Regions from separate parts of the Lactobacillus sp. 3B(2020) genome, predicted to be linked through region 1. Evidence: riboswitches for the same ligand, from Rfam matches in the RefSeq annotation. Region 1 holds a riboswitch; each other region holds the start of a gene.

Region 1 (3,277 bases):
CCCCCAACAAGCCAGATTGCATAACGATTAAAGTGGCCACCTTGGTGGAAGCCAAACATAATAATCAATGCTAACCAACAAAGCAAGGAAAGCCCAGCTAATAAGAAGACTGCAATTTTAGCAATTGCTCCAATAATTTGACTTCGACTAGCTTGTTTTCCATAAAATTGAGCCCGGAGAGTCGCTCCTAACAAGCCACCAAAACCAGCGACGTTAGTTAGGGTATTAGTAATCCAACCACTCCGAAAAATGTAAAACCGGTTAAATTTACCTGGCAAGAGGTGGGTAATAGCAATGTCATAACCCGTCATTGGTAAGATCGCAACTAGGCCCCCGAAAGTTAAGAGGAGAAGTGTACTAAGGGGGAGGGTAGTTAGTTCTGCATCAACTGCTCCCCAATCAACAGTTTTAAAAAAGTTTCCCAACGTAATCACGACGAAGAGGATGACTGAGGTAATAAAAATAAGCTTTAAGATCCGGGCATAATGTTGCCAAAAACGTTCTGCAGTTTGCCAAAAGGTTTGCATAGCTACCCCCAAATTGAAGTATAGTAAGAAAAAAACGATGTATTCCTTTCTAAGTTACATTTTTTTCGAAAATTTAGCAAGAAATCATGAAAATAGTTGACGATTGAAGTGAGTTCCGGTATATTATTACTTGTGCTTTATTGGTCCATTGGTCTAGTTGGTTTAGGACGCATCCCTGTCACGGATGAGATCGCGGGTTCGAGTCCCGCATGGACCGCTAATTAAAGAGCCCGGAAGGAAGTAGTTGTTTCTTTCCGGGTTTTCTTGTATCAGAAAATGGAGGAAAATATGGAAAATACTTGGTATTACCACGGGACTGAGCCAATCAAGATTAAACGGTATCTCCAAAGTTTGGGGATGGGGCACCGATTATTTAACGATATTAAAAATGGGGCTGGGGTATTGATGGTTGACCATCGTGAGGTGCGGCCAACGACGAAGATCTTGCCTAACCAACCTTTAACGATTAAGGTCGACCCGGAACCAGTTGATCCAACGGTTGCGGTGTCTGACGGTCCCTTGACGATTGTCTATGAAGACGCAAATTGGTTGGTAGTTAATAAGCCAGCTGGTTTATCCTCTGTGCCTGGACCAACCGAACAAAATGATACTGTCCTTAATCGGGTAAAAGGAAACTTGATTCAAAAAGGTGCTGAAGACCAACGCCCCCATTTAATTACCCGGCTCGATCGCTTTACTAGTGGCCTAATGTTAGTTGCAAAGCATCGGGTGGCGTCTAGTATGATTAGTCAACAGGTGCAAACCCACCAGGTTAAGAAGGAGTACTTGGCAATCGTCAGTGGTCATTTGCCACTTGAGCATGGTATGATCAATCAACCAATTGCCCGGATTAAGGATCAAATTTCCCGGGAAATAAGCCCAGATGGTCAACCCGCTAAAACGGAATACTGGGTGGAAGAAACCAAAGCTAACCATAGCCTGGTTCGCTTACGCCTCCATTCTGGCCGGACCCACCAAATTCGGGTTCATTTAAGTTGGCTAGGGAACCCCTTAGTGGGGGATCACCTGTATGGTGGTGAATTAGACCGGGTAGAACACCAGGCCTTACACGCAACTAGGCTGGAATTTATGGATCCCTTTACGGAAAAAGAACTTTCATTTAAGGCAGATTTGCCCCAAGCTTTACAAGAATTATGGGATCAACTAAACTAAAAACAGATAAATTGTAACTGGAGTGCCCGTGGGCCGGGCTGAGATGCGTGCAAACACGTGGATCCTTGGAACCTGTGAGTTAGAACTCGCGTAGGGACGTTACGGAAGGCGTTATCCGGCGAGGATAGCGCCTTTTTTCGTCCGGAAAGGAAGCAAAATGAAGTTTACTGATACCCTTAAAACAACCATTATGGCTTGTCACGACCAGAGTGTCCACCATCCCTTTATTCAGCAGCTTGTGGATGGGAGCTTACCTAAGGAAACTTTTCGGTATTACTTATGCCAAGATCACCAATACTTGCGTAATTTCCAGCATCTCCATGAATTAGTCGCCAAACATTTACCGGCTGATGATGCTAAGTTATTGCTTAGTTTGGGTGCCGGAGAAGATCAAGCCCGCCAAGCATTGCACCAAGCATTACAGATTACTTTAGCCGAACTTGATCAAACTAATCCGGCACCAACGAACTATGCTTATATTACTCACATGTACTATCAATTAACAAAGTTTGGGGTTGCAGTGGCAACAGCTGGCTTGTTGCCGTGTTATTGGCTTTATAATGAAGTTGGCAAAGGGCTTGCCCAAAAACAAAGTCCAGATCCAATCTATCAAGCTTTCTTTGATAGTTATGGTGGGGAGGATTTTACGACGAGTACAACCCAAATGCGGGCAATCGTTGATCGGCTAGCCTTACAAGTTGATCAACCAACGCAAGCTTTGATGCGAGGAGCCTTTGCGAAGTCTTGCTACTATGAGGTTCATTTCTGGCAAATGGCTTTGACAAAGGAAAATTGGTAATAAGAAAGGTTGGGAAAAAAGCTCCTTGACGGCCTGGTTGGGATAAGAAGGACGAAGGTTGATTCATTAGAATCGACCTTTCGTTCGCACTTATCCGCTAAGGCCGTGCTTTGGAGCGAACCAGCCAACTGGTTTGGCGTTTGTGAGCCCATGCAAGGCTGAATCGGTTGGTGCGACCGTAGGGAAGCAACTGCCATTCAGCTACTGCTTTGACCTTAGTTACTGAGTAACATTCGGAGATGCAAGAGAAACCGGAGAGAAACTGAAGGTTTTTCCGGTCTTTTTTTGACTATCGTTGATACTGTTCGTTGTTTTCAAAGACTAGTTCTGGTTCGCGACCAGTCCGGGCAAAGCGATTTAGTTGGTTAATTTGATTCATTTCGGCATTTGAAAGTTCAAAGTCATAAAGATCCGCATTTGCTTGAATTCGTTCATGATGGGATGATTTAGGGATGATTGCTACGCCGCCTTGTAAGTGCCAGCGTAGGATGACTTGAGCAACCGATTTGTGATGGTGCTCAGCAATCGCCTTTAGGACTGGGGTATCTTGATATTTTCCCCGGGCTAATGGCGACCAGGCTTGGGTAACAATCCCGTGGTTCCGGTGATAATTCAAGAGGGCGAGTTGATTTAAGCCAGGGTGCCGTTCGACTTGGTTAACAACTGGGCGTTCGTTAGCTTGGGTGGCTAAAAGTTCGAGATGAGCAATTCCAAAGTTAGAAACCCCAATTGACCTGGTCAAACCTTGTTTTTTCATATCTTCAAAAGCCCGCCAGGT
Region 2 (3,277 bases), 520 kb from region 1:
GCTAACCCCAATTTAGTGAGGGCATTTTGGAGGTTAGCTGGTGTGAAATAGGGATGGCGCCCTTGTTTTTGGCTCAAGGCTAGTTCTTCCGCTACAGTTACGTTTAAAAATTGATCCGCGGCATGTTGGAAAACCAAACCACACTTCCGGCCCCAACGCCGGGCAGAATATTTGCGGAGTTCTTGGCCCGCGTAAAGTAAACTTCCTTGATAGGTCCCGAGTTTGGCCAGAACCTTGAGCAAGGTTGACTTCCCGCTCCCGGATTCACCGGTTAAAAGACTAATTTGGTTTTCCGGGAGTTGAAAGTGGGCTTGATCGATTAAAACTTGGTTGGGTTGGGTAATTTTAAGATTTGTTCCAGTCAAAATTGCCGGAAATTGTGCAGCTGGTTTGGCTGGAATCACCGGTTGCTGATTTGCTGCTACTAGTAATTGCCGGACTGCTTGGCTGGTTAAAACCTGTGTTTGATGGTCGGTTCCAAATTGAATCACGTTAGGACTAACGGCCTGGTAATTGCTTAAATCATGGTCCGCGATAATCACAGTTTTGCCGGCCTCAACTTGGCTTTGAAGTTGCTGTAACAGGCGCTTACGATTAACCGGATCCAGGCTAGCGAAGGGCTCATCTAAGAGGATCACTGGTTTTTGCATCGCAATAATTACTGCCAAGGCCGCCCGTTGTTTTTCTCCGCCTGAGAGGGTGGCAAATTGCCGGTGGGCGAGGTGACTGATTTCAACGGTCGCAAACGCCGCTTGAATCCGGGCCGGCATTTCTACAGGTGGAATTTGCAGGTTTTCTAAGGCAAACTCTGCTTCGTGCCAGGGAGTATCCATCGCAAATTGGAGGCTTGGATCTTGAAACATCATCGCGGCTTCGGTTGCTTTGAGGCTAATTTCACTTCCAGGATCAAGTTGACCACCGTATTTGGGTAACAGACCGGCCAGAATTTTTAAGAGGGTGGATTTGCCGCTCCCGGAAGGCCCATAAAGGAGGGTCATCGTTTTCCGGGGGATGGTTAAATCAGCTACTTTTAAAACTGGGAGTTGCGGTTCGTAACTAAAACTGAGGTTGTGGATTTCAATTGCTTGGGTCATTTTAATTGGTCTTAATCACATGGGCCCGTTCTAAGAGATTAGCGACTAACTTAACGAGGACCCCGCAGAAAATAAACATCGAAACAAAGCGAGCAATCAGTAAAATCAAATTCAGTTGCAAACTAAAGTGAGCATAACCATTCCGGAACCAGTCCCACCCAAAAGTAATGAAAGTTGAAGTGAGTGCTGAAGTAGTTAACCCAAACCAATCAAAGTGCTTATAAGCCGTAAGGGTAAACCCAAGTTCGCTAGCGACCCCTTGGACAAAACCAGAGATCAGGTTGGAAGCTCCCCATTGGCCCCCTAAGAACATTTCCCCAGCCGCTCCTAAAAATTCACCGAGAAAGGAAGCGGCCGGTCGCCGGAGAAGCATCGCCGCCATTGGACCAGCCATGCACCAAAGCCCCATTGTGATATCGTTGGCCATTGGTCCCAAGCCAACTGGGGTTAAAACTATGGAGAGACCATTATATAAGAAGTCACCGGCATAGTAGATGACCCCGAAAATGATTCCAATCAAAGCCAACAAAATAACTTCCTTGAGTTGATAACGTTTTGACATCGAAATGTCCCCCTTGTGGAAATAAATTTCAATCCACGCCAACAAAAAACACCCCAACAGAAAGCCTGCGGGGTGCGGGTTAAATCTATCTTTTGCCGATTCACCGAATGTAACTCCCTACGCTGGTACTAACCAGATCAGGTTAAATGGGTATTATCTCAGCCAAAGGCACCCCAGACATGGTATTGATAAGCATATTATAACGAATTCGCTTCCAATTGACAAATAAGGTCACTAGTGACGCACCATAATTAACAGATTGTGGAAAACTTTGAAGAACACGAATTGTGAATTTAGCTATCAAAATCATCATTAACCATAACCAAGCTGGGGAAAAGTAATGATTTATCCACAATAATTTGGTGGAAAAGTTGAAAACTTGTGGATAACTTATGGATAGATTATAACAATCAGTCCAATTTAAACACCACGTACCGTGGATTGAAAAAGCATCACTAAATTGGCTGCTAATGTTAGACCACGGAAAGTGGATTAAATAGGTAAAAAGTAGAGAGGTTGGGAAAAAAGCTCCTTGACGGCCTGGTTGGGATAAGAAGAACGAAGGTTGATTCATTAGAATCGACCTTTCGTTCGCACTTATCCGCTAAGGCCGTGATTTGGAGCGAACCAGCCAACTGGTTTGGCGTTTGTGAGCCCATGCAAGGCTGAATAGGTTGGTGCGACCGTTAGGAAAGTAACTGCCATTCAGCTACTGCTTTGACCTTAGTTACTGAGTAACATTCGGAGATGAAAAAGAGGACGAGGAGAAACCAAGGTTTCTTCTCGTCCTCTCACGGTCAAATAAGTTTAAATGATGTTTATTTAGATAAAATTATCCTAATGTTCTTTGAAGAGGTTCGTTAAAAGGTCCATGAAGGTAGCCAAGTAGCGATCCTTATCAACATTAACGGCAACCTTAACGTTTGGGTTAGGATCGTTCAACTTGTCCTTGTCACCGACCGTCCGAGCGTAGTTGTGTTCATCGTAGATTACCTTCATGAAGAGGCTAATCGTTTGAATAAAACTTGGGTCGAGGGAAACTCCAACGGCGAGTGGGTCGTGAAGGGCACAACCATGCTTGTCGATGTCGAGGTTATAGTAAGCATCGATGTAGAAGTCGGTGATATCAGCGTAAGCTTTTCCGGCCTTAGTCCCAAGTTCCCGCCATTGTTGGGTTTCTTTCTTGGTTAAGAGGGTCCGCAAAGTAACATCAAGGCCAACCATCGTTAGTGGTAAGTCACTGGTCAAGACCGTGTTAGCAGCCTTAGCATCTTGATTGATGTTGGCTTCGGCAACGTCAGTTACGTTCCCTTCAACCGTTAACGCCCCACCCATGAAAGTGACATTCCCAATTAAGTGGGCAATTTCAGGATCCTTTTCAAGAGCCGCCGCCAAGTTGGTCATTGGCCCAGTTGGGATGATGATTAAGTCCTTCCCATACTTGTGAGCAGCTTCGATGTAAAAGTCAACCCCCGATTGTGCTTCTACTTGCCGCTTTGGTTCTGGAAGTTCGACTTCTCCAATCCCGTTGTTCCCGTGGATATCCTTGGAAACTTGCATTACATCAAAGTGGTCGCTTGTGCTGGAGTGTGGCAGACCCAAGAAAACTGGAACGTCTGGT
Region 3 (3,277 bases), 850 kb from region 1:
ATAATCACTTGCCGCGGTCTCAGTGTCCAAATGGCCACCCTTAACTAAGACATTTTTAGCACCCAAAGTTTGAAGTTTTTCAGCTGCCGCTCGCATTGCTCCCTGATCCTTAATCGTAATTCCTGTTAAAACTTCAGCCTCAGGTAAGTTAGGGGTTACTAAGCTTGCAAGTGGTAACAATTCCTGTTTAACCGTTGCTACAGCATCATCAGTCAATAAATGAGCACCCCCTTTAGCAACCATTACCGGATCAAGAATATAAGGGCCAAAATTAAACTTCCGTAAATTTTTAGCAACCGTCCGCACCGTGTCACTGTTGGCTAACATGCCACTTTTGACAGCTTTAATCGCTAAGTCATCAGCAACCGCTTCAAATTGCTCATCAATAATTGTTTTAGGTAGGGTAAAAGCATCATTTACCCCGCGAGTATTTTGGGCGGTTACAGCAACTACCACAGACGCCCCAAAAACATGTCGCATTTGCATCGTTTTTAAATCTGCCTGCATGCCAGCCCCACCACCAGAATCAGATCCAGCGATTGTTAAAGCTTGAGGAAATTGTTTTTTCATTTTTCTACTCCCTTCCAACTTTTTGAATTTGCTTGGTCCAAGATCGTTAAGAAATTAGCCGACCAATCACCAAGTTTCCCGGTGTCTGCTCTTTGTCCTGCCTGGCCAAAGTATTCCGTTCCAAATTTGACAGCTTCAAATTGACTAATCGGTAAGCTAAGGCAACCACTCAAAAAAGCCGAAAGCATGTCACCAGTTCCAACGACTTTTGGCATCATTGGACTTCCCATCGTACATTCAACCGTGGTTTTGCCATCACTTACGTAGTCAATTGGCCCAGAAAGAACCACTAAGCAATGCTGCTTTTGCGCACAAAGTTGGGCCAGGTAAGCCGGATTATTTTCGTCTCCGGCATCAATCCCCCGGGCGCGACTTTGAATTCCTGCTAAATAAGCAATCTCACTCGCATTACCACGGATTAAAGTTACCCCTTTCTTTAGAATTGATTGGACTAAACTTTGCCGAGCTTGACTCGCACTTACTGCAACCGGATCTAAGACAATTGGCTTACTCAGTTGGGTTGCAGTCGCCATCACCGCATCAATTAAAGCCGCTTGATCACTGTCAACCGAGCCAATATTAATGGTTATGGCATCCGCCAACTGGGTTAGCTCAGTAGCCTCATGAAAGTCAGATGGCATCATCGGTGACATCCCTACTGCGCTTAAAACATTAGCTACTGCTCCAGCAGTAATAGAATTGGTCACTACTAGTACTAAGGGACGTTTAGCTTTAATTTGGTCAATTAAGTTTGTCTTCATCTTTTTCCTTTCCGGAACATCAAAAAAGGCGTTATCCCCGCAGGATAACGCCTCCGTAACGTCCCTACGCGAGTTCTAACTCACAGGTTCAATGGATCCGTGTTTCTCAAACACATCTCAGCCCGGTGCACGGGCACTCCAGTTACATTTTCTAATTTAATTGTAAGCGGTAATGAAAAATTGTCAATCTAATCACCTGGCCCATGATATTCAAACAGCTGGTTCCGGTTATCAATGACGATGGCCTTAATCCCTGGTAACCCTTCCACTACACGTTGAATTTCGGCTTGTGGTTTTCCAAAGAGCATTGTTGTCCAAATCTCGCCATCAACCGACCGTTTAGAAATAATCGATAAACTTGTAATCTTGGTGGGAGTTGGATAACCAGTATGTTTGTCAAAAATATGGTGATAAAAATGATGGTTAGCTTCCAGGTTTCGTTGGTAAATCCCAGAAGTTACAATTGATTGATCACGGAGATTTAATACCCGCCGGTAGTTGCCAAGCGGTTGAGCTGGATCTTGCAGGCCAACGTGCCAATAACCATCCGGATTACTCCGCTTCCCGCCGATCACAACCACGTTCCCACCAAGATTTAAAAGGGCTGATTGGACCCCGTTTTGGCGTAAATAATCGGTAAGTAGATCAGCGATATATCCCTTTGCAAGCGACCCCAAATCAATCTCCATTCCAGCTTGTTTTAGGAAAACCGTTTGTTGAACTGGATTCAATTCAATTTGGTGGGGATCAGTCAGTTTTAGTCGTGCTTTAATTTTATCATCACCTGGCTTATGAGCATCATCAAAACCAATATGCCAGAGCTTAACGAGGGGCCCAATGGCAATATTTAAGTTGCCGACTGGCATTAGACTATAATCTTTACCAATTTGTATTAAGTCGAATAACTCCGGAGCTACTTTTACTGCTTGCTTACCAGCCTGATGGTTGACTTGCATTAACTCGGCTGAATCATCATTTGCACTAAAACGATGTTCGTACAATTTTAGCTGACGCACTACTTCATCTGCCAAAGCTTCTGCCTCTTCGTGATCGATCTGGACATCGATTACGGTCCCCATCAAATGAACCCGTCGTCTTGCAATCATTTTTTCATCCTCTTTCAATAAAATCGTTGGTTATCTTGCCGGCGTTCAACCCGTTCCATTAGCCGTTCGAGCTGGTTTTCCATTAAGTTAGCTTGGCGATTCAAAGCGTAATTTGTAGCTTCAAGATTCTTCAGTACGTCGGCCGCTTGAATCCGATAGCGCCGGTGTTTTTCAAACTGCATAATGCCAACTTCTTCACCGGTTTGCACCCAACTATCATATTGGCTTAAGATCCGTTGAAGCCGTTCTTTAGCAGTGATCTTTGGTAGTGTCTTCCGTTCTCGTAACACTTTTGTTTGTGATCGCTTTGCCTTTTTCTTTGGCGATGCTGGGAGCTTCTGTCCATTAGCCAAGGCAGTCAGATTTTGAATATCAGCCTTCAGAAGAGGCATCCGAGCGCGTTGACAAGCTTTGATCCGTGCATGTTTAGGGATGAACTGACCATTAGCCTTTGCAAGTTGATAAAGGGTAGTGGGAAATTTAATTTTCTGCTTCGCCTTCTCCGTTAGCACTGCTTGTTCCTCTTTTGAATAGTAATTTTGCCATTTCTCCATTACCAACTTACCTCCCGAAATAACCATTTCATTTCAATTGAACCAAAAAAAGCGGTTGATTGCAATTCAACCACCGCTTTTGATGATGACCAACTTAGAATAAGGTAAAGATGGTTTTTAAACTGGCAAAGGCCATGAAAAGGACCACTATCCAACCAGTAATTGATAACCAAATTGGATGATGGTAACGGGCTCCCATAATTGGTTCTTTAAGGGCCGCAACTAATAGGATCGCTAACGCAATTGGTAAAATTAAACCGTTCAACGCGCCCACTACCACGAGAAC

Evidence for each region. Region 1 has a riboswitch for thiamine pyrophosphate ahead of tenA (thiaminase II). Riboswitches for the same ligand answer to the same signal wherever they lie in the genome.
Region 2: linked by a shared signal. The riboswitch ahead of GTO83_RS00960 (ECF transporter S component) and the one ahead of tenA (thiaminase II) in region 1 are both predicted to bind thiamine pyrophosphate.
Region 3: linked by a shared signal. The riboswitch ahead of thiM (hydroxyethylthiazole kinase) and the one ahead of tenA (thiaminase II) in region 1 are both predicted to bind thiamine pyrophosphate.

The regions. Positions count from the first base shown of each region.
Region 1 covers NZ_CP047410.1:1,833,135-1,836,411, reverse strand. The annotation lists gene mprF (bifunctional lysylphosphatidylglycerol flippase/synthetase MprF) at 1-527, opposite strand, end outside; tRNA gene GTO83_RS09220 (tRNA-Asp) at 670-744, shown strand; gene GTO83_RS09215 (RluA family pseudouridine synthase) at 816-1,700, shown strand; TPP riboswitch at 1,709-1,815, shown strand; gene tenA (thiaminase II) at 1,858-2,499, shown strand; gene GTO83_RS09205 (aldo/keto reductase) at 2,789-3,277, opposite strand, start outside.
Region 2 covers NZ_CP047410.1:199,945-203,221, forward strand. The annotation lists gene GTO83_RS00955 (ATP-binding cassette domain-containing protein) at 1-1,094, opposite strand, end outside; gene GTO83_RS00960 (ECF transporter S component) at 1,096-1,656, opposite strand; TPP riboswitch at 1,754-1,842, opposite strand; gene GTO83_RS00965 (nucleoside hydrolase) at 2,494-3,277, opposite strand, start outside.
Region 3 covers NZ_CP047410.1:980,056-983,332, reverse strand. The annotation lists gene thiD (bifunctional hydroxymethylpyrimidine kinase/phosphomethylpyrimidine kinase) at 1-570, opposite strand, end outside; gene thiM (hydroxyethylthiazole kinase) at 567-1,331, opposite strand; TPP riboswitch at 1,375-1,482, opposite strand; gene GTO83_RS04885 (FAD:protein FMN transferase) at 1,520-2,437, opposite strand; gene GTO83_RS04880 (hypothetical protein) at 2,452-2,991, opposite strand; gene GTO83_RS04875 (NRAMP family divalent metal transporter) at 3,086-3,277, opposite strand, start outside.